3 regions of the Candidatus Aalborgicola defluviihabitans genome follow, and region 1 is predicted to be linked to each of the others. Evidence: predicted binding sites of a transcription regulator. Region 1 holds the regulator's gene; each other region holds the start of a gene.

What was found. Region 1 encodes FNR, which switches genes on or off when oxygen is low (the NO sensors DNR and NnrR bind a similar motif). Its sites were predicted from a motif close to TTGATNNNNATCAA; they were not measured.
Region 2: a site for FNR is predicted at 5,575-5,588, ahead of IPI80_RS15095 (DUF3149 domain-containing protein). Genes of this name have one in related genera too.
Region 3: a site for FNR is predicted at 6,764-6,777, ahead of IPI80_RS19220 (bacteriohemerythrin). Genes of this name have one in related genera too.

Annotation. Positions count from the first base shown of each region.
Region 1 is NZ_JADJKN010000008.1:220,622-228,709, reverse strand. It holds gene ccoG (cytochrome c oxidase accessory protein CcoG) at 15-1,481, shown strand; gene IPI80_RS11445 (FixH family protein) at 1,491-1,757, shown strand; gene IPI80_RS11440 (hypothetical protein) at 1,761-2,051, shown strand; gene fnr (fumarate/nitrate reduction transcriptional regulator Fnr) at 2,048-2,767, opposite strand; gene hemN (oxygen-independent coproporphyrinogen III oxidase) at 2,968-4,362, shown strand; gene IPI80_RS11425 (sulfite exporter TauE/SafE family protein) at 4,372-5,061, shown strand; gene IPI80_RS11420 (wax ester/triacylglycerol synthase domain-containing protein) at 5,064-6,443, opposite strand; gene dusA (tRNA dihydrouridine(20/20a) synthase DusA) at 6,579-7,580, shown strand; partial or broken gene IPI80_RS11410 (EAL domain-containing protein) at 7,695-7,913, opposite strand; gene IPI80_RS11405 (diguanylate cyclase domain-containing protein) at 7,946-8,088, opposite strand, start outside.
Region 2 is NZ_JADJKN010000016.1:3,948-12,035, reverse strand. It holds gene IPI80_RS15125 (GGDEF domain-containing protein) at 1-240, opposite strand, end outside; gene IPI80_RS15120 (CheR family methyltransferase) at 546-1,385, shown strand; gene cheD (chemoreceptor glutamine deamidase CheD) at 1,411-2,145, shown strand; gene IPI80_RS15110 (protein-glutamate methylesterase/protein-glutamine glutaminase) at 2,164-3,264, shown strand; gene IPI80_RS15105 (hypothetical protein) at 3,269-3,601, opposite strand; gene IPI80_RS15100 (patatin-like phospholipase family protein) at 3,606-5,516, opposite strand; gene IPI80_RS15095 (DUF3149 domain-containing protein) at 5,647-5,814, shown strand; gene groL (chaperonin GroEL) at 5,914-7,557, opposite strand; gene IPI80_RS15085 (co-chaperone GroES) at 7,588-7,878, opposite strand; gene IPI80_RS15080 (hypothetical protein) at 8,087-8,088, opposite strand, start outside.
Region 3 is NZ_JADJKN010000024.1:91,557-99,644, forward strand. It holds gene ruvX (Holliday junction resolvase RuvX) at 1-408, shown strand, start outside; gene pyrR (bifunctional pyr operon transcriptional regulator/uracil phosphoribosyltransferase PyrR) at 405-902, shown strand; gene IPI80_RS19195 (aspartate carbamoyltransferase catalytic subunit) at 904-1,887, shown strand; gene IPI80_RS19200 (dihydroorotase) at 1,884-3,176, shown strand; gene IPI80_RS19205 (lysophospholipid acyltransferase family protein) at 3,219-3,953, shown strand; gene IPI80_RS19210 (ABC transporter ATP-binding protein) at 3,950-5,017, opposite strand; gene IPI80_RS19215 (ABC transporter permease) at 5,111-6,709, shown strand; gene IPI80_RS19220 (bacteriohemerythrin) at 6,895-7,419, shown strand; gene IPI80_RS19225 (radical SAM protein) at 7,392-8,088, opposite strand, start outside.

The sequences.
Region 1 (8,088 bases):
GAAAGCATCAAATTTTGAACGACAGGGCATTACCGCCGCGCAAGATCATTCCGATCGTATCCGCCACGGGTAAGGGGGGAACGCCCCCTGCCGACGATGACGATGGGGTGATGGTCTCGCTGTACGAAGCCCGCCAAAAAATCTACCCGCGCAGCGTAGCGGGATTTTTTTCCAACTGGCGATGGGGCATGGTGTTCCTGACCCAGCTGATCTTTTATGGCCTTCCCTGGCTGGAATGGGGCCAGCGCCAGGCTGTGCTGTTTGATCTGGGGGCGCGCCGCTTCTACATTTTCGGCCTTGTCCTGTATCCCCAGGATTTCATCTACCTGACCGGTATTTTGGTCATTTCGGCCTTGGCGTTGTTTCTTTTTACGGCAGTGGCCGGGCGCTTGTGGTGCGGTTACGCCTGTCCGCAAACCGTCTATACAGAAATATTCCTATGGTTGGAAAAGTTCACAGAAGGCGACCGCTCCGCCCGTATGCGCCGTGATAGCGGCCCGTGGACCAAAGACAAGATCCTGCGCAAGGTTTCCAAGCACGCACTGTGGCTTGGAGTGGGCTTGTGGACGGGACTGACGTTTGTTGGCTACTTCACCCCGATCAAGGAACTGGCAGGTGCGGTGGTGCACTGGCAGCTGGGCTCGTGGGAGGTTTTCTGGTTTCTTTTCTACAGCTTTGCCACTTATGGCAATGCAGGTTTCATGCGTGAGCTGGTGTGCAAGCACATGTGCCCGTATGCGCGTTTTCAAAGCGCCATGTTCGATCGCGATACCCTTATCGTCACCTACGATGAAGCGCGCGGTGAACCCCGGGGAGCCCGTTCCCGAAAGGCTGACCCGGCCAAACTTAACCTGGGTGCCTGCGTGGATTGCAGCCTGTGTGTGCAGGTTTGCCCTACCGGCATTGATATCCGCAAGGGCCTGCAATACGAGTGCATAGGCTGTGGTGCCTGTGCCGACGTGTGTGACACGGTCATGGACAAGTTGGGTTACGCCCGTGGGTTGGTCAAATATTCCACGCAGAATGCCATTACCCAAAATTGGACGCGGGGCCAGACTTTGCGCCATGTGCTGCGCCCCCGTGTGTTGATCTATTCCGGCATTTTGGCCGCCATCGTTGTGGCCATGGTCGTGAGCCTGACGTTGCGCACGCCATTCAAGGTGGATGTGGTGCGTGACCGTGGTGTGCTGGCCCGAATTGTGGAGGGCGGGCGGATCGAAAATGTGTACCGCTTGCAGATCATGAATGCTACGGAATCCGAGCAGCGTTTTACCATTGCCGCCGACGGGCTGCCCGGGCTGGTTGTGGTGACAGAGGGTGACGTTGTGGTAGAGCCCACACAATCCCGTTGGACAGCAGTGCGCGTGCAAGCGCCGTATGATGCAGCACCTGCGGGTTCACACACGATTCATTTCCAGATATCTGGCCAGGGTTCCACTGGCCAGGTGACTGAAAAATCAGTTTTTATTGTTCCTCGCTAAGGAAAATTTATGTCTCAATCCGCACCAACTCCCGCAACGCCCTGGTGGAAATTCGGGCATGTCTGGATGGTGATTGCCGGCCCCGCGCTGGTGGTCGTTGCCTCCTTTTACACGTTTTACCTGGCAGCGTCGGGCAAGGACCCGGTGATTGACGAAAATTATTACCAAAAAGGCTTGGAAATCAACAAGACACTGGAAGGCAACCCGGCCAGCCTGGCGCCCGCCATGCAGGCGCGCAATCATGCCGCCACCGGTGTCAATACTCCTCAAAGGTAAGCCATGTTGCAACAACGATTGATGTGGATAATTTGGCCAGCGTTCCTGATGGCCGGGGTGCTGGAGATGCTGGTCTTTGGCATGGTTGACCCGCAAGATGTGCATTGGTTTGGCATGCCATTGGATTGGTCCCGGCAGGGTACCTACACGATTGCATTCTTTGTCTTCTGGGCCATCATGGTTGTGTCAAGCGGACTGACGAGTCTGCTGTCCATGTCGCCTTTTGAGGTGAACCGCTGCCCTCTGACTCCCACGCAGCGTCCGGACGGCTGCCCCAAGCAGGAATCCTGCTAGCCACCCATCTTGGTATTGACGATTTCGCGCAGCGCATCGGTACTCAGGATGCGCACATGGCGCTGCTTCACTTCAATGATGCCGTCATCTACAAACTTGGAGAATGTGCGGCTCACGGTCTCCAGTTTCAATCCTAGATAGCTGCCAATTTCTTCGCGTGTCATGCGCAGCACCAATTCATGTTGAGAGAATCCCCGGGCGTGCAGGCGTTGCACCAAATTCAACAGGAAGGCTGCCAGACGTTCTTCTGCGCGCATGCTGCCCAGCAGCAGCATGACACCGTTTTCACGGACGATTTCGCGGCTCATGATCTTGTGAACATGGCGCTGCAAGGCGTTGACTTCCCGTGAGAGTTCTTCGATACGGTCAAACGGCATGACGCAGACTTCCGCGTCTTCCAGGGCCACCGCATCGCAGGTGTGGTGGTCGTTGACGATACCGTCCAGGCCAATAACCTCGCCAGCCATCTGAAAACCCGTTACCTGGTCGCGTCCATCTTCAGACGCCACGCAGGTTTTGAAGAAGCCGGTACGAATCGCATACAAGCTGGTGAACTTTTCACCGTTACGAAACAGGGTGGTGCCACGCTTGATCTTGCGCCGACTGGCCACCACATCTTCAATACGATCCATCTCCGCGGAGGTCAAACCCATGGGCATGCACAACTCGCGCAAATTGCAGTTGGAACACGCGACCTTGATGGTTTGTGCAATCAATGGAGCCACTTTACTTGCGCCCTTGACGGCGGGTTGAGTCTTGGTTTCGGGGCAGAGTAGAGGTGCGGGTTGTTGATCGAGCATAGCGTGCGCCAAAATCTGGACCCCCTCAGTTTACCCACTTTAGTTGTTCTTGATTCAAATCAAGCGGACCGTGGAGGAAATGCTGCAAAGTTGGGCCCGTTTTGTCCGGAGTTTTCATGAGCGTGCCAGTTCAAATCGTTCCCGAAGAATTGTTGAGTCGATTCGATGTGCCTGGTCCCCGATACACATCCTTTCCAACGGCTGACCGTTTTGTCGAGGCTTTCACGACCGACGATTATGTGCAGGCACTAACCCAGCGCCGCACGGGCCTGGCCGCCCGCTCCCGGCCACTTTCGCTGTATGTGCACATTCCGTTTTGCGAATCTCTGTGCTACTACTGTGCTTGCAACAAAATCATCACCAAGCACCACGAAAAGGCTGCATCGTATCTGAGTTACCTCAGCCGCGAGGTAGACCTGCATACCCAATACATCGGCCAGGGTCAGACCATCAGTCAGTTGCATTTGGGTGGTGGCAGCCCGACATTTCTGCGCGACGATGAATTGCGCGAGTTGATGGCCATGTTGCGGCGCAACTTCACCCTGGCGCCAGGCGGTGAATATTCCATAGAAATTGATCCACGGACGGTAGATGCCGCCCGACTGGACACCCTGACGGAACTCGGTTTCAACCGACTGAGTTTTGGTGTGCAAGACTTCGACCCCGCTGTGCAAAAGGCGGTGCACCGGGTGCAACCGGCCGAGCAGGTGTTCGCACTGATCGACGCCGCGCGCAAACGCGGCTTTGACTCCATCAACATTGATTTAATTTATGGCCTGCCGCGCCAGACGCCTGAGTCATTTGCCCGCACGTTGGAGCAGGTCAACCAGTTGCGGCCAGACCGCATTGCGCTCTATGCCTACGCCCATTTGCCCGAGCGCTTCAAACCCCAGCGGCGCATTGATGCGCAGACGCTGCCCAACGCGGCGGCCAAGGTGGCCATGCTGTCGCGTTCCCTGGTGTCCTTTTTGTCGGCGGGCTACGTGTACGTGGGTATGGACCACTTTGCGCTGCCTGACGATGCATTGGCCATTGCCAAACGCCAAGGACGCCTGCACCGCAACTTCCAGGGCTACAGCACACAACCCGCTTGCGACATGATTGGTTTGGGCGTGTCCTCCATTGGCCGGGTGGGCGCCACCTACAGCCAAAACGCCAAGACGCTTGAAGAGTATTGCGACCTGATCGACCAGGGTCGTTTGCCAGTGGTGCGCGGGTTGGCGCTGTCGCGGGACGATCTGGTGCGCCGCGCCGTGATCATGTCGTTGATGTGCCAGGGTCAAGTTCTGTTTGAATCCATTGACCTGGCCTATCTTGTCGATTGCCGCAACTACTTTACCCGGGAGCTGGAAGACCTGCAGTCTCTGGTGGAACAAGGCCTGGTGACCGTGGATGACACGGGCATTCAGGTTACGGCCCAGGGCTGGTTCTTTGTGCGCGCGGTTGCCATGGTGTTTGACCGCTACCTGCAGACCGACCGCACGCGGGCGCGGTTTTCCAAGATCATTTAGCATGCGCCGATGCAATCTTCTCTGGCGCTGACGGCGCTGCTCATGGGCTTGGCTGGCGGCCCCCACTGTGTTGCCATGTGTGGTGCGGCGTGCGCCGGTATCAGCCAGGCAGCTGGACCCCACAAGAATACGGCCCTGTGGACCTTTCAATTGGGTCGCATCATTGGTTACGCCATCCTCGGGGGCTTGGCTGCTGCTTCGCTGCAGGGCCTCGGTTGGCTGACCGTGCAGTCTGCTGCGTTGCGCCCTGTCTGGTCCCTGTTTCACGTCGCCGCATTGGTGCTGGGGTTGATGCTGTTGTTTCAGGCCCGTCAGCCCGTTTGGCTGGAAAGCACGGCACGGAGGGTTTGGGCCCGCACCCGTGCATTTGCAGCTAACCAAGGGCGGGGGGCGCCCATGGTGATTGGCATGGCTTGGGCCCTGTTGCCTTGTGGTTTGTTGTATTCGGCTTTGTTGGTGGCAGCACTGGCGGGCAGTACTCTGGGTGGTGCCATGGTGATGGCCTTGTTTGCTGCGGGAACCAGCGTCACCATGGTCATTGGACCGTGGCTGTGGTTACGCCTCAATGGCGCGCCAGCGCGTCTGGGCAGCGGTCAGTGGGGCGTGCGTCTGGCCGGGGCCGCATTGGCGGTCAGCTCTGGTTGGGCGCTGTGGATGGCGTTGGCGCACAACGCCGCCCCATGGTGTATCACGCCCTAAGTTCAGGCGTGGGCGTCACTTACGGACTGCTCCAGTTCGGTGAAGGCTTCCTGCACGTAAGTGCCCAAGCGCTCCAGGTTGGGTAGCTCGTCGGTGGCAATCAGGCCGAAGAACAGGTCGCCGGCGTAGCTGAACAGGGTGATGTTGAGCAAATTGCTGGGTGGCAAAGTGCTGATGGGATGCATTTCCTCCATGCGCGCGCCACGGATGTACAGGTGCTCTTTGGGCCCTGGCACGTTGGATACCAGCGTATTGCCCATGGGTGGCATCTTGTTGCTGAGTTTGAGCATTTCTGCAATTTGCGCTACAAGCCCCGTAATGATGGTGTAGGACTCGATGGCCTCTGGCGCTACGCTGTCAACCATGGTGCGCACATTGCGCAGGCTGTAACCAATGTTGCGCAGACGCACATAGGGGTCGTCCGTGGGCGGGGACAGTTCCACCTGGATGATGCCAATCTTGTTGCCAGCGGTTTTTTCGCCTTCCTTGCGCAGGTTGACCGGCATCTGGATGGTGATGGGCCGGCGCAGTTCAACGCCTTGGTCCACCAGATAGCGGCGCAGGGCACCGTCCAGGCAAGTTAGGGCAATATGGTTGAGAGTAGAGCGGGTACGGGTTCGGATAGCGTTTACCCGGTTCATGGATACACCCGCTGTGGCAAATTGCCGCCCCGACGTGACCTGACCCGTTAGTGGTGTCTTGGCGCTGGACACAAACGGCAGGGCGATGGCGTTTTTGGTGAGCTTGATACTCTCCAGGAACAGCATGGCGGCCAACCGCCCGATACCCAGGAATCGGCGGGTGTTGCCGGTGACTTCCTTCCAGGTGAGGTCCAGTAGTTCCTGCTTGGCCCGGCTGCCGTGGCCGCCATGTTTTTGCGTCCACACCGGGGTGAGTTCCACGTCGGAGGGAGAGTTGCTGTAGCACTCGGCCGTCCAGCGCGCCATGGTGATGCCGTCGGCGTAAGCATGGTGCATCTTCTGGTACAGCGCAAATTGGCCGTCCGGCAGGCCGTCGATGACGTGCACCTCCCACAAGGGGCGGCTGCGGTCCAGCATGGGCGTGTGCAGCTTGCAGACCAGGGCATACAAGGCCTTGCGGTCATTCTCCCCCTTGGGCATGGTGTGGAAGAACACATGTTGGTTCAGGTCTACATGGTCAGTGGCCCGCCAATGTGGGAGTGCATTGAGCGAGAACTGGATGATGCGATTGAACGGTGGCTTGACGGCAGTGGCAGCCAGGTAGTCGCGGTACAGATTCTTGGCGAATGCCGCGCCCGATTTGGGCGGGCGTTTGAAAATCAGCAAACCAGCGACGTGTTTGGGGCTTGCCTCGGATTCCGCGATGAAGAATCCAAGATCGAGTAGCGACAGTTTGCTCATGGTGATGGGTGCTTTTCGGATGCCGAGGGTTGCTGTTTTGGTGCGAGGGGATAATTTACCCTTGAAAGGCTGCGCGCGTTGTAGGTGTTGCGCCTAATACCGGTCATTTACTTCCCAATTTTTAAAGAGATCTTGTTGAATTCCGTTGCCACCCGGCCTCAGGCCTATCCGCACCGCCTCTCGGTTGCGCCCATGCTCGATTGGACTGACAGGCATTGCCGTTATTTTCACCGCCTGCTCAGTCGCCACGCCTTGCTGTACACCGAGATGGTGACCACCGGCGCATTGATCCATGGCGACGTAGCGCGACACCTGCGCTACAACGTGGACGAACACCCAGTGGCCCTACAGCTCGGTGGCAGCGACACTGCCGATTTGGCGCACTGCGCCCGCCTGGGGGAACAATGGGGTTATGACGAAATCAACCTTAATTGCGGCTGCCCCAGTGAGCGGGTGCAGCGCGGCTCTTTTGGCGCCTGCCTGATGGCCGAGCCGCAATTGGTTGCCGATTGCGTCAAAGCCATGGTGGACGCGGTGGGCGTGCCGGTCACGGTCAAACACCGCATTGGTATTGACCGCACGGAGAGTTACGACTTTGTGCGCGATTTCATTGGCACCGTGAGCCAGGCCGGTTGCCAGGTCTTCATCGTCCATGCGCGCAACGCCTGGCTTAAGGGCCTGTCACCCAAGGAGAACCGCGAGGTACCGCCCCTGCGCTACGCCTTGGTGCACCAGCTCAAACGGGACTTTCCGCAGCTCACCATTGCCATCAATGGCGGCATGAACAGCAACACGCAGATTGCCGAGCAACTACAAGTGGTGGACAGTGTGATGGTGGGGCGCGAGGCCTACCACAACCCCTGGCTACTCAGCGATTGGGATGCACTTTTTTACGGGGCAGAACCCTTCGAGCAAACCCGCGAGGCGGTGGAAGCGCAGATGGTTGACTATATGGCGCGTGAGATGCGCGAGCATGGCACGCCCTGGAGCCACATTGCACGCCACATGCTGGGGCTGCGCCACGGCATGCCCGGTGCGCGGCACTGGCGCCAAGTCTGGAGCGACCACCGGCTCAAGAACCTGCCAGCGCACGACGTCATGGCGCATGCGCGCGGCAAACACAACGCTATTGATTAAATAGCGCGTTATGTAGGTTCGACGAGGGCTATAGCCCAGTGGTGACCTTGGGCCAAACTTGCACCCATTGTCGATCAGGCGTTGCAGGGTGTCGGCATCTTCAACACCTTCGGCCACCACTTCCAGCTTCAAACAGTGGGCCATTTCTATGACTGCCCGCACGATACCTGACTCATTGGGGCTATCGACCAGCTTGCGAATAAACGACTGGTCGATTTTGAGCAGGTGGATCGGAAAGTGCTGCAAGTACCCCAGGTTGGAATAGCCGGTGCCAAAGTCGTCAATTGCAAATTTGATGCCCTGTGCGCCCATCCGCTGCAGAACCTCGCTCACGTGCTGGGTGTCGGCTACTAGCAGGGATTCGGTCAACTCCAGTTCAACGGCCGACGGGGTAGTCCGCAGGATGTCAGTGCGTTAGCGACCTCGCGTTCAATGTTGTCGCGGCGGAACTGGATGGGTGACACATTGATGGCAACCACCAGGCGATCACCCATAACGCTCTTGCGCC
Region 2 (8,088 bases), on a different contig from region 1:
CTTTTTAAAGTGGTCAATGTCCAGCACCAGCAGCAAAGCGGGCTCGCCGTTACGGGCAACCCGGTCCACTTCTCGGTTGATGGCGGCTTCGAACTGGCGGCGGTTGGCCAGGCCAGTCAAAGCGTCCCGGCTGGAGACGTCACACAAACCGTCCAAGATGGCTTGCAACCACTCGGTTGTGCCAGGTTGGGCAGCGGCGGGCGCCACCCAGCCAGCTTGGCTGAGCAGATTGAGGGCCACCTCCAGGCGCAACCCCCTCAGAGGCTGCGTCCTGAACGGGTTCTGAATGAGGATGCATGGAGGCGATGATGGACTCCACTGAGGTGAACTGATCCATGACCAAGTCTAGCAGGACGCCTGTTGGCAAAGGCCGGATATGAGGGGCTTTACCCCAGGAAATCCAAGCGCAACAACACCTTGGCAACAGGCATCCTGTGATGAGCGGATGGACTCAAGACCACCCGGGGATGACCGATATCCCAATGGGCGCCTATCTCAGTCACCCGTGTTGGCTTTTTACATTGTGATTTCAAATGGCTATTTCCATGGCGGACACCACCTCTCAGACCGTTGACCGGGAGTTCAATTTCTCGGACCGCGACTTCGAGCGCGTGCGCAAGCTCATCTACGGGCGGGCCGGCATCAGCCTGAACGATGGCAAACATGCCATGGTTTACAGCCGCCTGTCACGGCGCCTGCGTGAGACAGGCCACCAGTCTTTTGATGCCTATTTGCAATGGTTGGAAAACGTCACGGGCCCTCAAGGGGACCAGGAATGGCAAGAATTCACGAATTGCCTGACCACCAACCTGACCTCCTTCTTCCGCGAAGAGCACCACTTTCACACCCTGGCCGAGCACCTGAAAAAGCGTGGCGCACAGCCAACCCGGATCTGGTGCTGTGCCTCATCCACCGGTGAAGAGCCCTATTCGCTGGCCATCACTGCCGCGGAAAACCTGGGCCTTCACGCCCCGGTCAAGATCATTGCCAGTGACATTGACACCAACGTGCTGGCGACCGCCTCACGTGGCGTCTATGACGCCAACACCCGAGGCCTGGATGCCCAGCGCTTGCGCACTTTCTTTTTGCGCGGCAAAGGCAATAACTCAGGCTCCATCCGAGTCAAGCCAGAGCTGGCCCGCATGGTCGAGTTCCGCCCCTTCAATTTGATGCAGACGCAATGGCAATTGGGCGAGCCCTTTGACATCGTGTTTTGCCGCAACGTGATGATCTATTTCGATGCCCCCACGCAGCGCAAGGTGCTGGAGCGCATTCACAAAGTCATGAAACCCCAGGGCATGTTGTTTGTGGGGCATTCCGAGAATTTCACAGAGTCGCGCGACCTCTTCCAGCTACGCGGGAAGACGGTTTACGACCGGGTTTGAATAAGCCAGGAGACAAGGGACAGACATGATCAGCACCTCCTCTTTGAGCACCGCCCGCCCCGCAGGGGGCTTGGCCGCTAGCGCACTGGCAGGCTCCCCAACGGGCGGGATCTTGGCCAGCTCTGGCTTGAACGCCCGCCGTGACCGGCTGGAGCGTTTGAAGGTCCGCATCCCGAAACCGGGTGAGGCCTCGTTCTTCTTTTACGACGCGCACTTTCAGGCTGAAGCTGTGAAGGTGCTGCCCGGTGAGTACTTCGTATTCAACGAAGACGTGTTGATCATGACCACGCTGGGCTCGTGCATTGCCACCTGCCTGTGGGACCGCCAAGCCAAGATTGGCGGCATGAACCACTTCATGCTGCCCGACAACGGTGGCGGCGCCAGTGATTCCGGCCGCTACGGCTCGTACGCGATGGAATTGCTGATCAACGAAATGCTCAAGATGGGCGCATCGCGCATGACGCTGGAAGCCAAGGTATTTGGTGGCGGCGCAGTGATCAGCGGCATGAACAGCATCAACGTGGGCGAGCGCAATACCGCCTTCGTGATGGAGTACCTCAAAACCGAACGCATCCCAGTTGTATCGAAGGATGTGCTGGAAATCTACCCACGCAAAGTGTGTTTCTTCCCGCATAGCGGCAAAGCCATGGTCAAGCGCCTGGCCCCGACCAATCCGGACGCCATCGTTCAGCAAGAACGCATCGCCGCACAAAAGGTGGCGCCGGCTTCGACGGGTGGCGGTTCCATCGATTTGTTCTGATTATTAAGGAGAGACACCATGGCCAAAACACGCGTGATCGTGGTGGACGATTCAGCACTGGTTCGCAGCATGCTGACAGAGATCATCAACCGACAGCCGGACATGGAATGCATTGCCGCAGCGGCGGACCCCCTGGTCGCCCGCGAGATGATTCGCAACATGAACCCGGACGTCATCACCTTGGACGTAGAAATGCCCCGCATGGATGGCATCGACTTCTTATCCAAGCTGATGCGCCTGCGCCCGATGCCGGTGGTGATGGTGTCCACACTGACCGAGCGCGGCGCCGATGTCACGTTGAAGGCGCTCGAATTGGGTGCCATCGACTTTGTCGCCAAACCCAAAATTGGCGTGGCCGATGGCTTGCGCCAACTGGCCGATGACATCACCGACAAGATCCGGATTGCATCCAAAGCACGTATCAATCGCTTGCATGCGCCTGCGCCAAACGCGGCAACAGCCACGGCGCCCGGTGCCCCTGCCGTCAAACCCACTGGCGGGGCCACGATGGGCCGCCTGTCGACAGAAAAGCTGGTGTTCATTGGTGCCTCCACGGGTGGCACCGAAGCCACCAAGGAAGTGTTGATGGCCTTGCCTGCGGACTTCCCTGGCGTGGTGATCACACAGCACATGCCACCCGGCTTCACCCGCAACTACGCGGCGCGCCTGGACAGCCTGTGCAAGATCAGCGTCAAAGAAGCGCAAGACGGCGAGCGGATTTTGCCGGGGCATGCCTACATTGCCCCAGGTGGTTTGCACTTGAGTGTGGAACGATCAGGCGCCAACTACATCGCCCGTGTGCAAGATGGCGAGCCCGTGAACCGCCACAAGCCCAGCGTGGAGGTGCTGTTCAAATCAGCCGCACGTGTGGTGGGCCCCAACGCCCTGGGCATCATGCTGACAGGCATGGGCGCCGACGGTGCCAAGGCCATGCGCGAAATGCGTGATGCGGGCGCCTACTGCGTGGCCCAAGACGAAGCCAGCTGCGTCGTGTTTGGCATGCCGCGTGAAGCGATTGCTGCGGGCGCCGTTCAAGAGGTCCTGCCTTTGAACAAGATCGCCAACCACGTGGTGGATCATCTGCGCGCCACCGTGGGCCAGGCACTCAGCCGCGTTTGAGTTTTCAGGGGCGGCCCACAAACAGCATCAAGGTCGGCCCCACACCGGGGCTGGTCGCCACCGCTGTGTACACCGGCCCAAAGGCCGTATCGGCCCCAAGATACAGACTCAAGCCCTTGCGTTTGGCACCGTGCCAAACGTCTTGAGGGCGATCCCAGGCATTGCCCACTTCAACGCTGGCGCCCACAAACACGCCACGCGTCAAAGCCAGGTCTGTCACCCGAATCTGATAGCCCAGCCTGACCAGAGCCAATTGCGCGCCACTGACTTGGAATGGCGTGTAGCCCGACAGTTGCTGAAAGCCACCCAAGCCCCAACGCGGGACCTGACGTTGCACACCGTCAGACAAGGCCAGAATGCCCGTACCCTTGCAGGGTGTGGGTTCCCCACGATCGCGCAAACTGCCCTTGCAAGTCCATGTACCGCATTTCGCCATCACGGGCATAGCCGGTCTGCACGTCATCACGAGACAAGCTCTTGCCTTGCATCCAACGCCCTTCCAGGCGCCAGCCACCTGTTGGGAAGTACGCATGGTCCAACTGATCAAACACCATGCGCACGCGCCAGCCTTGCTCCCGCCAACGACGGCTGCCGGACAGCGCCTGGGATTGGGCTGAGATCAATGTAGGGTCATCACGCCACGACTCATCGATCCAACCCAGACGCCATTCACCCAGCTCACGCCAGTTCACACCGGCTTCTAAAGCGCCTCCGGTTGAACTGCGGTCGATGCTGGCACTGAGCGCACCATTGGGGTCCTCAAAGTATGACAAGGTGCGCCGCTGCGTCACGGCCGATGCGGCAATGAACCCGCTGAGCCCATCTGGCAAACGCCACTCCATCGGGCGATACCACTCCGTGCCAAGTGCAGGGGACGTTCCCAAACGCAAAAAATTGCGCCACTCACTGCCGTGTGAATCCAGCCAATGGCGGTTGTGCACCAGCTTCAAATTGAACGCACTGCGGCCCTGGTTGTCGGCACTGAAGTCCAAGCCCATTTGCAGGTAATCCGGCCCCCAGGGCTTGTCTTCCAGGTCAAAAACCAAGCCCTCCCCTGCGGGTGTACGAACAAGGCGGTAATCGGTGCGTTGATAGTCACCCGTGGCGGCCAACACCGTGATGTCTCGTTCAGCCTTGGCCAAATCAAACACGTCACCCGGCTGACTGGACAAGACATCCGATCGAACCTGCGGTTGCGTCAATTTGGAGCCTTCAAAATTCACGAAGGCCAAGGGGGCTGGCGTGGCCTCACGCTGCTTGCGCAGCGCTTTCCAAGCCTCGTACTCAGTCTCACTGAGCTTGAGGTCTTGCATGCGCAGCACCAAGGCTTCTGCCTGCAACTCACCACGCAGCATGAACTCGCGAGCCTTGTCGAAATCCGCCGCCGTCAGGCCATCCAACTCTGGCGCAATCAACACATCATCCGCATGCATCAAGCGCAGACTTTGCTGCACGTTTTGCTCAGTCAGGATGTTGATCATCTGACTGGTCACGCCTGTGAGCGAATTCAATGTCTCACGCTTGGACAAAGGCGTGCCGATGTTGACCACGATCAGGCGCTGCGCCCCCATCGACCTGGCCACATCCACTGGCGTGTTGTTGACCAGACCACCATCGCCCAGGATACGGCCGTTGACCTCCAAGGGAGAAAACACCCCCGGCACCGACATGCTCGATCGCAGTGCCGTGGCCAAATCGCCATCGTGCATGATCACGGCTTGGCCAGACTCCATGTCGGTGGACACGGCGCGAAACGGCGTGGGCAACTGATCAAAATCTTTGACCTGACGGGCCGACAAGGTCAGGCGCCGCAAATGCGCCTCCAGGCCACGACTGGATACCGAACCCAGGGGTGCCCTCAAACCATCCGCTCCGATACCGATTTCAATCAGAGGTGAGACCTCAAAGTCTTGCTCTTTGCGGCGCTGAGACAAATCGCGCCGATCCACCCGGGTGGCGAACACATTGTTCCAGTCCAGCTTGAGGACTTCGGCCTCGACATCCTGGGCGGACAGGCCACTGGCATACAAGCCCCCCACGATCGCACCCATGGAGGTGCCAGCAACCACATCCACCGGAATGCGTTCACGTTCCAGCACTTTGAGCACCCCGACGTGGGCCAGTCCTCGGGCCCCACCACCTGACAGAACCAATCCGATTTTGGGCCGTGCTTGGGCATGACTCGCGCCTGACCCACCGAGTGCACAGGCCAACAACACTCCAGACAACAGGAATCGGGACACGGGATTCATCTGAACATTGTGCCTGCTCAAAGTCCCCTTCCAGGGACAACGCGCAGCGTCACGAAACTTGATTTGAATCAGGATGTGCCTGCAGCTTTAGGAGTCAGATAGCACTTAATTAGACCGCTGGAGCACAACGATGCAAGCTTTGAAAGACTTCCTGACCACTGACTACGGCCTGATGAGCTTGGCTGGCCTTGCCTTCATGTTCGCCATGCTGGGTTACATCGCTCGTTTCGTAGCGCGTCACGTCAAGGAAGACACCGAAGCCCATGAGCGCGAACTGCGAGCCAAAGCCAAGGCTTGAATCCCCTTCGCCCATGAAAAAAGCCTCCCATCGGGAGGCTTTTTCGTTAGCGCTTTGGCACGCTGGGCGAAAGCGGCTTTCGCCGCTTTCTGATGAGCATTACATGCCCATGCCGCCCATACCACCCATGCCGCCCATGTCAGGCATACCGGCAGGAGCGTCGTCCTTAGGCGATTCCGAGATCATGCACTCGGTGGTCAGCATCAGCGAAGACACCGAAGCGGCGTTTTGCAGAGCTGTACGGGTCACCTTGGTTGGATCCAGGATGCCCATTTCGATCATGTCGCCGTAGGTGTCGTTGGCAGCGTTGAAGCCGTAGGTGCCCGAACCGCTCAGCACGGCGTTCACAACAACCGAAGGCTCGCCACCGGCGTTGCCCACGATTTCGCGCAGAGGGGCTTCGATGGCCTTGAGCACCAGCTTGATGCCAGCGTCTTGGTCAGCGTTGTCACCCTTGATGGTGCCAGCAGCTTGCTTGGCACGCAGCAGAGCCACGCCACCGCCAGGAACCACGCCTTCTTCCACAGCAGCGCGAGTAGCGTGCAGGGCGTCTTCAACGCGGGCCTTCTTTTCCTTCATTTCGACTTCGGTGGCAGCGCCAACCTTGATCACGGCAACGCCGCCAGCCAACTTGGCCACGCGCTCTTGCATCTTTTCACGATCGTAGTCGCTGGTGGCTTCTTCGATCTGGATGCGGATTTGCTTGACGCGAGCTTCGATGTCAGCAGCTTCACCAGCGCCGTCGATGATGGTGGTGTTTTCCTTGCCCACTTCAACGCGCTTGGCTTGACCCAGGTCAGCCAGAGTGACCTTGTCCAAAGCCATGCCGACTTCTTCAGCGATGACCTTGCCGCCAGTCAGGATGGCGATGTCTTCCAGCATGGCCTTGCGGCGGTCGCCGAAGCCAGGAGCCTTCACAGCCACAACCTTCAGGATGCCGCGGATGGTGTTCACGACCAAAGTAGCCAGGGCTTCGCCGTCGACTTCTTCAGCAATGATCAGCAGTGGGCGGCCAGCCTTGGCAACTTGCTCCAGGGTAGGCAGCAGGTCACGGATGTTGGAGATCTTCTTGTCGTACAGCAGCACGAAAGGGTTGTCCAACAGAGCGGCTTGCTTCTCTGGGTTGTTGATGAAGTAAGGCGACAGGTAGCCGCGGTCGAATTGCATACCTTCGACAACGTCCAGCTCGTTGTTCAGGCTCTTGCCGTCTTCAACGGTGATGACGCCTTCCTTGCCGACCTTGTCCATGGCGTTGGCGATGATTTCGCCGACGTCGGAATCAGAGTTGGCAGAGATGGTGCCAACTTGAGCGATTTCCTTGGAGGTGGTGGTGGGCTTGGATTGCTTCTTCAGCTCGGTGATCAGGGCTGCAACAGCCTTGTCGATACCGCGCTTCAGGTCCATGGGGTTCATGCCAGCGGCCACGTACTTCATGCCTTCGCGCACGATGGCTTGAGCCAGCACGGTAGCAGTGGTGGTGCCGTCACCAGCGTTGTCAGAAGTCTTGGAAGCAACTTCCTTGACCATCTGAGCGCCCATGTTCTGCAGCTTGTCTTTCAGTTCGACTTCCTTGGCCACGGACACACCGTCCTTGGTCACGGTAGGGGCGCCGAACGAGCGCTCCAGAACCACGTTACGGCCCTTAGGGCCCAGGGTCACTTTGACTGCGTTGGCCAGGATGTTCACACCCTCGACCATGCGAGCACGTGCTTCACCGCCGAAGACGACGTCTTTTGCTGCCATTTGTATTCTCCGAATTCAGTATGTAGGGGTTTACTTGTTCACCACAGCGAACAGGTCTTCTTCACGCATCACCAGCAGCTCTTCGCCGTCGACCTTGACGGTCTGGCCAGAGTACTTGCCGAACAGGACGCGGTCACCCACAGCCACGTTCAGGGCGACGAAGTCACCCTTGTCGTTGCGCTTGCCAGGACCGACGGCCAGGATTTCGCCTTGATCAGGCTTTTCAGCGGCGTTGTCGGGGATGATGATGCCCAGGGCGGTCTTGGTTTCGTTTTCCAAACGCTTGACGATCACGCGATCGTGCAGAGGACGCAATTTCATCGTTACTCCTGTCTATAGTGAGACATCGGTTGAACAAAAACAGAAGTAAGCACACGCTCACTTCACTTTTCATAGCGAACCCGATGGTCTAACCGACCGTTCGCACAGCCTTGTTAGCACTCATCAGGATCGAGTGCTAATGATTCTATAAGAGGCTGGCAAAAAATTGCAAGTAATGTGGGTTTGCAGGTACTGCCATCTCGCATCATC
Region 3 (8,088 bases), on a different contig from region 1:
ATCAATGAGCAGGCGGTGCCATCCCATTTAAATACCTTTCTGGCCATTGATTTTGGTCTCAAGCGCACCGGCATCGCGGTGGGCAACCGCATGATGCGCACCGCACAGGCGGTGGGTTCAGTGCACGCAGAAGGCGATGCACGTTTTGCCCAAATTGCCCTGCGTCTGAAAGTGTGGCAGCCCGACGCGATTGTGATTGGCGTGCCCTACCACCCGGATGGGGTGGCGCATGAGAACACGGCACGGGCCAAAAAGTTTGGCCGCCAACTTCATGGCCGTTTCGCTCTGCCGGTTTTTGAAGTGGACGAGCGCTACACCACCACCGAGGCATTGGCCAGTGGCGCAAAGGATGCCGATGCACAATCGGCCTGCATCATTCTGGAACAGTTTTTAAGGAGTTTGCTGTGAGCACTTTGGCTTTGGATGCGGAGGCGCTGTACCGCGAACTGTTGCGCGGAGTGCAATTGATGTGCCCAGCCACTACCCGCTTGGTCGGCATTACCTCGGGCGGCGCGTGGCTGGCCGAGCGCCTGCAAAAAGACCTCAACCTGCCCGGTGAGGCTGGCAAAATTTCTTCGGCCATGCACCGCGACGACTTTGCCCAGCGCGGCCTCTCCAGCGGTGGCCAGACGGTCTTGCCCTTTGATGTGAATGGCGCCGACATCCTGATTCTGGACGACGTGCTCTACACCGGACGCACGCTGCGCGCTGTACTCAACGAGCTGTTTGACTATGGCCGTCCGGCCAGTGTGAAGCTGGCCGTGCTGGTGGACCGGGGCGGCCGCGAGTTGCCGGTGCAGGCCGATTTTGCCGCCGCCCGAGTCACGCTGGCAGCGGATCAATCTCTGGCCTTGGCCCGCAGCGAGACCGGAGCCTTCAGCTTTGATGTGAAAGACGTCTGACATGCTCTACAAACGCAATCCCCAACTCAACCAGCATGGCGAGCTGGTGCACCTGCTGTCGGTCGAAGGCTTACCCAAGAGCATCCTGACCCATATTCTGGATACGGCGGCCAACTTTGTCTCGGTCAACGACCGCGAGGTCAAGAAGGTGCCTCTGCTGCGCGGCAAGAGCGTATTCAACCTGTTTTTTGAGAACAGCACCCGCACCCGCACCACGTTCGAAATTGCCGCCAAGCGGCTCTCGGCCGATGTCATCAACCTCGACATTGCCAAGTCCAGCGCCTCCAAGGGGGAGTCGCTCCTGGACACCATTGCCAACCTCTCGGCCATGGCGGCCGACATGTTTGTGGTGCGGCACAGCGAGTCCGGTGCGCCCTACCTGATCGCCCAGCACGTGGCGCCCCATGTGCACGTGATCAATGCCGGTGACGGTCGTCACTCCCACCCTACGCAGGGCTTGTTGGACATGTTCACCATCCGGCACTACAAGAAAAATTTTTCCAATCTCACGGTGGCCATCGTGGGCGACGTGCTGCATTCGCGCGTGGCGCGCTCGGACATCCATGCGCTCACCACCCTGGGCGCTGCCGAGGTGCGCGTGGTCGGCCCCAAGACCCTGGTGCCGTCCGACTTGGCGCCAATGGGCGTGCGCGTTTGCCACACCCTGGAAGAAGGTATTAAAGACTGCGACGTCATCATCATGCTGCGCCTGCAGAACGAGCGCATGAGCGGCGCGCTCTTACCCTCCATGCACGAATATTTCAAGTGCTTTGGCCTGACGCCCGAGAAGCTGCAGCTTGCCAAACCAGACGCCATCGTCATGCACCCCGGCCCGATCAACCGCGGCGTTGAGATCGACTCCGCCGTAGTGGACGGCAAACAGAGTGTGATCCTGCCGCAGGTAACCTTTGGCATCGCGGTGCGCATGGCGGTGATGAGCATCGTGGCGGGCAATGAAGCGGATCCCCGGAGCACCAAACTATGAAGATACTGATCCAAGGCGGCCGGGTCATCGATCCCGCCAGTGGTTACGATGAAAAAGCGGATGTAGCCCTCGTCGGATCTGCAGTAGTAGCTATTAAAAACATAGCGTCTGATTTTGTGCCAGACACCACCATCAACGCCAGCGGCTGCATCGTCATGCCGGGCTTGGTCGATCTGGCGGTGCGTCTGCGCGAGCCCGGCCAGGAGCATGCCGGCATGCTGGCCTCGGAAATGGCGGCGGCCGTAGCCGGTGGCGTCACCAGCGTGGTCTGCCCGCCTGATACCGAACCCGTGCTGGATGAGGCCGGTTTGGTAGAAATGCTGCGCTACCGTGCCGAACGGCTACACCAGGCGCGTGTATTTCCTCTGGGGGCGCTTACCCGCAATCTGCAGGGCGAAGTGCTGACCGAGATGCTGCACCTCACCCAGGCTGGCTGCATAGGCTTTAGCCAGGCCGAGGTGCCGCTGGCCAACACCCAGGTGATGCAGCGTGCGCTCCAATACGCCAGCACCTTTGGCTTTACCGTTTGGTTGCGCCCGCAGGAGCTGTACTTGGGCAAGGGCGTGGCGGCCAGTGGGCCGCTGGCCACACGCATGGGCCTCTCTGGCGTGCCGGTAGCGGCGGAGACCATTGCCCTGCACACTATTTTTGAGCTGGTGCGTTCCACCAGCGCGCGCGTGCACCTGTGCCGCCTCTCCAGCGCAGCGGGTGTCGCGCTGGTGCGCCAGGCCAAGGCCGAAGGGCTGCCCATCACCTGCGACGTCAGCATCAACTCCCTGAACCTCACCGATGTGGATATTGGCTACTTTGACAGCCGCATGCGCCTGAATCCGCCGCTACGCCAGCAGCGTGACCGCGACGCGCTGCGCGCTGGTCTGGCCGACGGCACCATTGACGCGCTGGTGTCCGACCACACCCCGGTGGACGAAGACGCCAAGGCCTTGCCGTTTGCAGAGGCTGAACCGGGCGCCACCGGGTTGGAGTTGCTGCTGAGCCTGACCCTCAAGTGGGCGCAAGACGCGGCCATTCCCCTGGGCCGGGCGCTGGCCACGGTGACCAGCCAGCCCGCTGCCGTGGTGGGTTCGGCATTTGGCCCCTTGGCGGCCAGTGTCGGGCGCCTGCAGGTCGGGGCTGAAGCCGACATTTGCGTGTTCGATCCCCAGGCTGCCTGGGTGGTGGAGCCATCGGCCCTGCGCAGCCAGGGCCAGCACACACCCTTTGGTGGCTACGAGTTGCCTGGGCGCGTGCGGGCTACGCTGGTGGGCGGACATCTTGCCTACGGCGGCTGATGCAGGAGCGGGCCGGGCGCCGTTGACGGGCGGAGCGATGGTGTGATGCGCCTGCGCGCGTGCTGGCGGCTGTTGCGAGTGGTCTGGCACATCCTGGTGGGCTTGGGCACCATCGTGCTGGTTTTTCCGCGCCTCTCTCCTGACAAACGCCATGCACGAATTCAGGCGTGGGCCCTCGAAATGCTTGCCTGCATAGCTATCACATTGGTAGTAAAAGGTAGCCCACCGGCCATTGGCCCGATGCTGCTGGCGGCCAATCACATCTCGTGGCTGGATATTGTGGTGGTCCACGCGGCCCGCCACTGCCGCTTTGTGTCCAAAGACGAAGTGGGTCGCTGGCCGCTGGTGGCGACGCTGGCCAATGCGGCGGGCACGCTCTACATCACCCGCGAGTCCCGGCGCGATGCCATGCGGTTGGTGCACCAAATGGCCCACTGTCTGCGCGACGGCGATGTGCTGGGCATCTTTCCGGAAGGCACTACGGGCGACGGCAGCACCCTGTTGCCCTTTCACGGCAACCTGTTGCAAGCGGCCATCTTGGCCGATGCACCGGTGCAACCCGTGGCGCTGCAGTTTGTGGATGGGTCTAGCGGTGCCATCAGCTTTGCGCCCTGCTATGTGGGCGACGATACCTTGCTGCAGTCACTCTGGCGCACCTTGTGCGCGGACAACGTGCAGGCGGTTGTGCAGTTCGGTACACCGGAGTTGGCCCAGGGCCGCGACCGCCGCGCTTGGGCAAGCGATCTGCGCACCACCATTACTAATTTGCGCAGTTAGCCTTCGCGCTTGAACGTGACCACGTGGTCCACCTGGAGGCGGATGCCAATCCATTCGCCAATGTGGTGGTCGTGGTGGCTGGGTACATGGGCTTGCACGATCTGGCCGCCAGCCAGGCGCAGGGTGTACAGAAATTCCGAGCCGCGAAACGCCTTGCGCACAATCTCGGCTTTGACTAGGGCATCGTCATCGTGCACGATATCGTCGGCGCGCAGCAGCACATCACACAAACCTGATTCGTAGGCTGAGGGCAGGGGGCATTCGGCGACGTTGCCAAGCTCGCCCAAGGCGGTGCGCACCACGGTTTGTCCATCCACGCTCACCAGCGTGGCCGGGGCGAACACGCCGTGACCGATGAAGCCCGCCACAAAGCGCGTGGCTGGGCGGTGGTAGAGCGAATAGGCGTCGTCCCACTGGTGCAGTTGGCCCTCGTGCATTACTCCAATCATGTCGCCAATGGCAAAGGCTTCGAGCTGGTCATGGGTCACAAACAGGGCCGTCGCCCCAGCCGCCTTGAGGATACCGCGCACCTCGTGCGCCAGGCGCTCACGCAGGTCCACATCCAGATTGGAAAACGGCTCGTCCAGCAGCAGCAGCTGCGGCCGTGGTGCCAGGGCACGCGCCAGCGCCACACGCTGTTGCTGGCCACCCGACAACTCGTGCGGGTGACGCTTTTGGGAGTCTGACAGGCCCACCCAATTCAACACCTCGGCAACGCGGGCTGCGCGCTCGGCGGCGGGCCAATCGTGGATGCCAAAGGCCACGTTGCGGCCCACGTCCAGATGGGGAAACAGCGCGTAGTCCTGAAACACCATGCCGATGCGCCGCTTTTCTGCTGCCACGTGGGTGCTTGCGCTGCTGACCACGTGCACGCCCAGCGCAATCGTTCCCCCGCTGGCGGTCTCCAGGCCGGCTACCGCGCGCAGCAGAGTGGTCTTGCCACAGCCGGAAGGGCCAATCAGCACACCGATGTCGCCGGCACGCAGGCCAAAGGACACCCCATCGACGGCGGCCTGCGCGCGACCCGTGTAGTGCACTTGCAGTTGGGAGACTTCCAGAAACATAGGCGGATTTTAGATGATTACAATTCTCATTTAGAACGAGCCACTGGTTCCATGCCCTCCTTAAAGTTGTCTTTTCCCTTTGTGTCGCGCTGGATGCTGCTGTTGTTCGTGGGTGTGCTCATGGCACCGGTCCTGTCGGTGGTGAGTGCCTGGCTTCCGATGGGTGAAGGTGCGGACGCGGCCATGGCCATCCTGCGGGAAATGGCATCCACTGTGCTGCCGGACTACGTGGGCACCACGTTGCTGCTGTGTGGGCTGGTGACGCTGGGCGTGGCATTGGTTGGGCTGTCCACTGCCGTGGCGGTCACCCTGTTCGAGTTTCCTGGGCGTCGCTTTTGGGAATGGGCGCTGCTGCTGCCTCTGGCCATGCCGGCCTATGTGGTGGCCTACGCCTATACCGATTTTTTGCAATTCAGTGGTCCGCTGCAGACCGGGCTGCGCAGTGTCTTCGGTTTGCAAGGCCGCGTATTTCCTGAAATTCGCAATGTACTGGGTGCCGCGTGGGTTTTTACTTTTACCCTCTACCCCTATGTCTATCTGCTGGCCCGCACTGCGTTGGGCGAGCGCACCGTGCACCTGATGGAAGCCGCCCGCTTGATGGGGGCACCATTGCGCCGGCGCTTGCGCGAAGTGGCTTTGCCGCTGGCGCGCCCGGCCGTAGCCGCTGGGGTGGCATTGGCACTGATGGAAACATTGGCCGACTTTGGCGTGTCCAGCTACTTTGGCATCCAGACCTTTACCGCAGGCATCTACAAAGCCTGGTTGTCCATGGACAACCGCATTGCTGCAGCCCAGTTGGCAACCCTGCTGCTGATTTTGGTGGCGCTGCTGCTGGGGTTGGAACGCCGGGCGCAGCGGCGCATGCGCTTTGCCGTGACCAAAGGCGCGCGCGCTGGTTCGGCCGATGCCCAGGCCGTGCGTCTGCAGGGCCACCGTGTGGTGGCGGTTTGGCTGTTGTGCCTGCTTCCCGTGGTGATGGGCTTTGTGGCGCCAGTGTTGTTCATGCTCAAGCCACTGATGGCGGAGTGGACGCAGCAGCCCTGGCCCCGGTTTATTGAATGGACGCTCAACAGCGTGCGCCTGGGCGCCATCACCGCAGCATTGGCGGTGGGAGTGGCGTTGTTGCTGGCCTTCAGTGCGCGGCGCAGCGCGCATTGGACGACGCGCGTTGCAACCCAGCTGGCGGGCCTGGGCTATGCCGTGCCCGGTGCTGTGGTGGTGGTGGGCCTGTTGCTGCCGGTGGGTTGGCTGCAGAGTTGGGCGCCTGATTGGCAACTGGGCTACTGGGTCACCGCCACGGTGATTGGCATTGTCTGGGCCTATCTGGTGCGTTTTTGCGCCGTGGCTCTGCAATCGCTGCAAAGCGGTTACGCGCGCCTGCCGCTGAGCCTGGACGATTCTGCCCGGATGCTGGGCGCCTCAGGCGCCCAAACGCTGGCACGGGTGCACTGGCCGTTGCTGCGCCGCTCGGTTGCTGCTGCTGCCTTACTGGTGTTTGTGGATGTGATGAAAGAATTGCCCGCCACCCTGGTGCTGCGCCCGTTCAACAGCGATACCCTGGCCGTGGTGGCGTACCAGCTGGCGCGCGATGAGCGACTGGGCGAGGCCGCATTGCCGTGTCTGGCGTTGGTGCTGGTCGGGTTGATTCCGGTCATCCTGCTCAACCGCACTTTGCGCACTTCTGCCCGCTAGTGCCATTGGGGCGCTGGTCGCCCTTGAACTGCTTCAATTTTTGCCCGGCAATTGTTGATGTATCTCAACAAATGCAAACTTACCAAAGATCAGGGATTACCCTCTGCTGCATTGCAGCGTACATTTTTGCCATGGACTCAATTGAGCCCTTTTTTCGGTAACTCAAGTCAAGAAGGACACATCCCATGGCAGCAGTAGCAGAGGAAATGGAAATCAAGAAAACCCCGTTCGTCATCGAATGGCGGGACGGTTTCAAGATCGGCGTGGCACAGGTAGACCAGGAGCATCGCCACCTATTTACCTTGGTGCGGGCGCTCAACCTGGCCAGTGTGGACCAGACGGTGGAAGAGCTGCTGGATTACGTGGTCACCCACTTTTCCAACGAGCAGGACATGATGGAAAAGAGTGGTTACCCTGCTTTTGAACAGCACCTTAAGCTGCACGAAGAGTTTGCCGGACAGGTAGCCGACTTTTTGGGTAGCGGCTCCGACTGGACGGAAGACCGCGTACAGGAGTTGCGCCGATTCCTGAACAAGTGGCTGATCGGCCACATCATGACCCACGACCTGCGTTTTGGTAAATGGCATGCCAGCCATGCGGCGCAGAATGCAGCTGCTTTGCGTGTTGCGGCACAGCCTAGCGGCTTCTTTGCCCGCCTGTTTGGCAGCAAAAAACAGTCCGGTCAGGGCATCACTTCGACGTATTCGTAAACCGCGCAGTCCATGATCTGCTTGCGCACCGGCAGCGTGGCCTGCTCAAACCAGGCCTGCGGGTTGCGTTTGTCGATTTCCTGACCCATGAAGCGGATCAGGTCGCAAATGGGTTCCACCACGTTGGCGCGGTAGCGCAGGTCGTTCTTCACATAGCCCAGGTACATGTTCTTCATGCAGTTGCCCCGGCACCAGGCGTAGGCCTCGCAGCTATGGCAGGGCATGGCTGGGTCTTGCTGTAACGGGCTCTTTTGCAGCCAATTGGTTTTGACGTCGCCCATCTTCATGGCCGGGGCGTACATCATGTCCGGGCAAGGGTAAATCTCGCCGTTGGGCATCACGTTGAGCAGGTGGGTGGAGACGCGGCATTGCGTGGCCCCGGCATACAGCTCTTGTGCCCGGGTGGGGAACAGCTTGTTGCGAACCATGCCCATCAGCGGAATCAGCGGGTAGAGCACATCGGTGCGGGAGAAGAATTTGTCGATCAGTTGCACCAGCACCGCTTTGCGCTTGTCCACCGAGTCGCCCGCGTACATTTCGTCGGCGACAAACTGCCAGTACAGGTAGTCAAACGGCGTGCCCTCAGACACCAGTTCGTCCAGCTCTTCAAAACAGGTGTCGGGGTTGCCCCACGTGACGCGGGCGGTGATGGAGCCGCCAATGTGTTCA